One region of the Bacillus sp. MN7755 genome, then DNA from elsewhere that is predicted to be linked to it. Evidence: riboswitches for the same ligand, from Rfam matches in the RefSeq annotation. Region 1 holds a riboswitch; the other holds the start of a gene.
The links. A riboswitch is a leader RNA that binds a small molecule or an ion and turns the genes downstream of it on or off. The one in region 1 is predicted to bind thiamine pyrophosphate.

Region 1 (3,213 bases):
CAATTGTATGTGTAGATACACCGATAATTTTATCCCCCATTTTTTCACGAACAGTAGTAATTCCTTCATCATCTTGTCCAACATGCACGCCATCTGCATCTAATTCAATGGCTAATTCTACATCATCATTTACAATGAAAGGAACACCATATTCCTTACAAAGCGCCTGCAATTCCTTTGCAAAGCGCACTCTATCTTCTCCGATTAAAGCTCCTTCTCCCTTCTCACGAAACTGAAAAAGTGTCACTCCACCATCTAACGCTTCTTTCAATACAGCTAACGGATCCTTCGTACAGTTATTACTTCCCATAATAAAATACACTTGTAATAACTTAGACATTCTCTTTGCTTCAATGCGCATCATGTTTTTCATCCCCTTACTTTAACTCCTCAATCTTCCCATACTTCTCAATATCACCCGAAGTGGTATTCGCTAACTGATTTAAAAATTCAATTTGGAAACTACCAGGTCCCTTTTCCACCGTCTTAGTAGCTGCCAGTTCCGCAGCTACACCATAAAACGTTAATGCTGCTACTGCTGCCTTTACATAATCCTTTTCTACTGCTACAAATGCTCCTATTACAGAGGTTAGTAAACAACCAGTACCTGTAACTTTCGTTAAAATAGGGTGACCATTTCGAATAAGAATCGTTCGCTCTCTATCTGTAACAACATCTTCTTTTCCAGTAATCACCGCTACTGTATTTAATTCATCCGCTGCCTGCCTTGCAATACTTACGACATTGCCATTTCCAGCACCGGCGTCTACCCCTTTAATTTCCCAGCTCTCATTAATAACATTCGCTATTTCAGCTGCATTTCCGCGAATAATTGCTAACTCGATTTCGGCCGGAATATGTCTCGCAACTTCTGTTCGATACGATGTTGCTCCTGCACCAACTGGATCAAACAGTACTGGTACATTGTTCACATTTGCTGATTTACCCGCAAGTAACATCGCTTCTACTTCTTCAGGACGTAGTGTCCCCATATTTAATACTAACGCTCCAGCAATACTCGCCATTTCTGCCACTTCTTCTTTTGCATACGCCATTACAGGCGATGCTCCTAGCGCTAACAAACCGTTAGCTGTAAAATTTGTGACAACAACATTTGTAATATTATGAACGAGCGGATTAGATTCTCTCACCAAATCCACTACTTTACTAATTTCTTTCATATTCATCCTTTTCATCTCCTAACTATAGTGATGGGAGATACACAAAAAGGCACTTTGCGCGTACGCAAAGTGCCTGAACATGTGCTTTTACACTCTCCCTACGCTGGCATTATCCAACAGGTTCAAATGGTCAATGACGGATTAGTCATACTCTCAGTTTGCATCCACAAACTCCCATGTGTTTATTATTCATCTACTTCAAAGTCTACTCTTATTCTAATAAAATAACAAGTTCTTTACTTTTCTATTTAATATAGAAGCACCCTATAAAACAATAAGCATAATCAAGTGAAACTTTAATCAGTGGGTGTTTTGTTCATTCCACTAAAAACCGCTCAAATATGGAGCGAAACTGAATCTCAAGAAGATGTATGCTATAGTTAACGTATGGAATTTTGAAAGGATGTTTTAAATATGTCAAAAAGCGTTGTAATCGCTGAAAAACCTTCCGTTGCACGAGATATTGCGCGTGTACTTAAGTGCGATAAAAAAGGAAATGGTTATCTTGAAGGTAATAAATATATTGTAACTTGGGCTTTAGGTCATCTTGTTACATTAGCAGATCCAGAAAACTATGATGTGAAATATAAAAAGTGGAATTTAGAAGATTTACCGATGCTACCTGAGCGTTTGAAATTAACGGTTATTAAACAAACAGGAAAACAATTTAATGCTGTAAAAAGTCAGCTTCTTAGAAAAGATGTAAATGAAATTATTGTAGCAACAGACGCTGGGCGTGAAGGAGAATTGGTCGCTCGTTGGATTATTGATAAGGTTCGAGTTAACAAACCAATCAAACGTCTATGGATTTCATCCGTTACTGACAAAGCAATTAAAGATGGTTTTGCAAATTTAAAACCAGGTAAGGCATATGACAATTTATATGCTTCAGCAGTTGCGCGTTCAGAAGCTGACTGGTATATCGGTCTTAATGCGACTCGAGCTTTAACGACTCGCTTTAATGCCCAGCTGAATTGCGGCCGTGTACAAACACCTACTGTCGCTATGATCGCTAATCGTGAAGATGAAATAAAGAACTTCAAAGCTCAAACTTACTACGGCATTGAAGCTCAAACAACAAATCAACTAAAACTAACGTGGCAAGATGCAAATGACAATAGCCGTAGTTTTAATAAAGAAAAAATTGATAGCATCGTAAAAGTTTTAGATAAACAAAATGCCACTGTTATAGAAATTGATAAAAAACAAAAGAAGTCATTCTCTCCTGGTCTTTACGATTTAACTGAATTACAACGTGATGCAAATAAAAAGTTCGGTTACTCTGCGAAAGAAACATTAAACATTATGCAGAAATTGTATGAGCAACATAAAGTGTTAACGTACCCTCGTACAGATTCACGCTATATTTCATCTGATATCGTTGGAACACTTCCAGAACGTCTAAAAGCATGTGGTGTCGGAGAATATCGTCCTTTAGCACATAAAGTATTACAAAAGCCTATCAAGGCTAATAAATCATTTGTTGATGATAGTAAAGTAAGCGATCATCACGCAATTATTCCAACAGAAGGATACGTTAACTTCTCAGCCTTCACAGATAAAGAACGCAAAATTTATGATTTAGTTGTAAAACGTTTCTTAGCTGTTTTATTCCCAGCATTCGAATACGAACAACTAACATTACGCACAAAAGTCGGCAATGAAACGTTCATTGCACGCGGAAAAACTATTCTACATGCCGGTTGGAAAGAAGTATACGAAAATCGCTTTGAAGATGATGATGTGACTGATGACGTAAAAGAGCAACTTTTACCTCGCATTGAAAAAGGCGATACATTAACTGTAAAGTTAATTATGCAAACATCCGGTCAAACGAAAGCACCTGCACGTTTTAACGAGGCGACTTTACTTTCAGCAATGGAAAATCCTACAAAATATATGGATACGCAAAATAAACAACTTGCTGATACGTTAAAATCAACTGGTGGATTAGGTACTGTAGCAACACGAGCTGATATTATCGACAAGCTATTCAATTCGTTCTTAATTGAAAAACGTGGTAAAGATATTC
Region 2 (3,213 bases), on a different contig from region 1:
GCCATTCTTGCAAAGATGCCTTCGTTAAAGCATCCAACGCGCTAAACGGTTCATCTAACAGCAATATCTCCCCGCCTGTTAATAAAGTTCGAATAAAAGATACGCGTTGTCTCATACCGCCAGATAAATCTTTCGGATATTTTGTCTCATACCCTTGTAAGCCAAATTTATGTAACAGTTCCTTTGCCTTTATTTGTGCTTCTTTCTTCTGTACACCTTGGCACTCTAGCGGCAGGGCAGCATTCTCAATAATCGTTCTCCATGGCAGGAGCATATCTTTTTGGGGCATATATCCTACAGGATGGCTCTTTGTTTCTGTCAGCTCTATCTGTCCCGTACTTGCTTCTTCTAAACCTGTAATAAGGCGAAATAAAGTACTTTTCCCGCATCCACTCGGTCCGATAATACTTACAAACTCTTTATCTCGTATAGAAGCATTTAATTCATTGATGATTGGTTTCTCATCATAATGAAAAGAAACATTATGAAACTGTAGTATGTTCTTGCTCCTCAAATCCCCACATCTCCTTACGATAGGACATATCCCAGAATAAATATTCAAATCGACTGGAATATAGGAAAATCTCCTCTAATCGATCTAGCTCTTTGTCAGACTTTCCAACTGCCATTTCATTTAATAAATCTATTAACCAAATACAAAGGTTACCGTATTCTTCCGAACTATATCCTTGAATCCACTCACCAAAGAACTCATGATCTCTTGCTCCAGGAATATCGTTTAAACGCTTTCCAATTTCCCAGTAGCTCCACATACATGGAAGAAGTGCTGCTATTAATTCCGCAAGTGTGCCATTTTGAGATACAGACATCATGTAATTTGTATAGGCTAAATTTTTAGCAGATGGTTTGGCAGATTCTATCTCTTCTATAGAAATATCAAGTCTTTTTGCATATTGTTTATGGATCGTCATTTCTCCATTTAATATGCCATCAATTTGTTCAGCAAATTTCCCCATTACTTGTGGATTCGTTGCTTTTACAACACCAATCGCATATAGCTTTGCATAATCTAACAAATATAAATAATCTTGAATAATATAATACTGAAACTTATCTTTTTCTAACGTGCCATCTCCCATACCTACTACAAACGGATGATTATGACTCATCTCCCAAACTGGTTGTACAGTTTCTAATAATCTATCGCAAAATTTCATTTCTCTATCCCCTTTCAATTTATATATCTAAATAAAAAACCACTTCTAAATAAGAAGTGGTTACAGCAAATAAAATTATAATTTATTCGTTGCTCCACTTCCCTTCGCTAGTATTACCTAGATCAGGTCTATAAGGGTTAAGGATTATTCCTCTCTCAGCACAACAAGCACCCCTAGTGGTTTCAATATGAAATTTTCAAATAAAAAAGCCCCGTTTCTATACGCAAAGAAACGGGGACTCATTATTAGTGTCCGAATTGCTTCCCTACGCTAGCATAATCTAGATCAGGTAATGAAAAGGATCAAAGGCTTACGGCCTACTCTCAGCTGGCAACACCAGCTCTCCTAGCAAACTATGAAATTATCACTGTCAGTATAACACCGTAATAAGACATCATCAACTGTTTTAATTTTCTCAATTGTCAACAAAATAACAAAACTATATAATACTTATATTCTATCTTAGAAATTATTATCCCAATTAATTGGATAATAAGGAATCATTATCCTCAAAAAATTTATTTTTTTATTGATTTCATATTACATTTATGTGAATACACCCACTATATTATATCTTTATACTATAATAAAATTACAACTATACAACTAGAGGAGGTCTCTATTATATGAATATGAAAGCTACTGCTTTAACAGCAACTACTGTCGCAATTGCCTCTTTACTTCCTTCTATGGGAGAAACAACTGTACAAACAGCCAACGCTGAACAATTATCTAACGTGAAAACTGGATATGTCAAAGTCGATCAAGTAGCCTTACATACACAAGATAACGCAAATAGCTCATCAATTGATACAATTCGCTTTAATACGAAAGTAAACATACTTGAAACAACTAATAGCTGGTATAAAGTATCTGTTAATAATAAAGTAGGTTACGTACAAAAAGATGCTATTCTACTAAAAAACAAACTTCAATCTAATAATCAATACATTGTTAATGCCAATGCATTAAACGTTCGTTCTGAACCTAATTTAGAATCTTCAATTTTAGATGTATTACCAAATGGGAAATTCGTTACCATTCAAGAAGAACAAGGTGAGTGGTATAAAATTTTACATAATGGCAAAACAGGTTACGTACAAAAGGCGTTCGTGTCTAATGGTTCACAGCCTTTAGTAAAAGGCATCACAGTTCAAAATAATACGAAATACACAGTTGCAACACCTAAACTTAATGTACGTAGCAATGCTAGTACAAGTAGTGCACTACTTGGTTCATTACAAAATGGTACACAAATACAAGTAGTGGAAACTGTCGGAACTTGGTATAAAATTCGTTTTGGCACAGGATACGGATATGTAGCAAAGCATTATGTGGTGCAAAATCAAACGCAATCACAAACTCAAACAGCTCAACCTACTTCCATTCCAGCAGTTTTCAAATTCCCTACTCAAGGAAGAATTAGCTCAACCTTTGATATGCGCTGGGAACAAATGCATTATGGGATAGATATTGCAGCTCAGGGTAATGTCTCTATCCAAGCTGCGGCTGCAGGTAAAGTTGTGAAATCATATTATTCAGCTAGCTATGGCAATGTTGTGTTCATCGCTCATCAACTAAACGGGAAACTATATACAACAGTCTATGCTCATATGAAAGATCGCACTGTACAAGCTGGTGATCAAGTACAGGCTGGACAATTAGTAGGTCATATGGGAAACACAGGTCATTCATACGGGCAACATCTTCATTTTGAATTACACAATGGAGAATGGAATTTTGAAAAAACAAATGCAGTAAACCCACTGCCATATTTAGTTAGGTAAATTGTATGCCACGCAATATCAATATACCTCTCTTAATTGAATACTTAGCCTTTTTAGGTTTAATCTGTTGTTTAATCATTTACAATACAAATACTGTATTTTTATCTATTATCATTGCTTTTGTCGCTTTAGAAATTATGATGGAATCCTTTCAAGTTAAACTAAAACAAAAAATTGCACATATTTATAATGCCATCTTTCTATTAAGTGCCCTAATAACAAATATTATTAGTAATGGTTTTTATTTA

Region 2: linked by a shared signal. The riboswitch ahead of tenA (thiaminase II) and the one ahead of thiM (hydroxyethylthiazole kinase) in region 1 are both predicted to bind thiamine pyrophosphate.

What each region holds. Positions count from the first base shown of each region.
Region 1 is NZ_BTRL01000005.1:101,549-104,761, forward strand. It holds gene thiE (thiamine phosphate synthase) at 1-364, opposite strand, end outside; gene thiM (hydroxyethylthiazole kinase) at 378-1,187, opposite strand; TPP riboswitch at 1,260-1,369, opposite strand; gene topB (DNA topoisomerase III) at 1,596-3,213, shown strand, end outside.
Region 2 is NZ_BTRL01000019.1:4,363-7,575, reverse strand. It holds gene ACYVEC_RS21820 (ABC transporter ATP-binding protein) at 1-514, opposite strand, end outside; gene tenA (thiaminase II) at 483-1,178, opposite strand; TPP riboswitch at 1,261-1,363, opposite strand; TPP riboswitch at 1,424-1,535, opposite strand; gene ACYVEC_RS21810 (SH3 domain-containing protein) at 1,805-2,965, shown strand; gene ACYVEC_RS21805 (hypothetical protein) at 2,971-3,213, shown strand, end outside.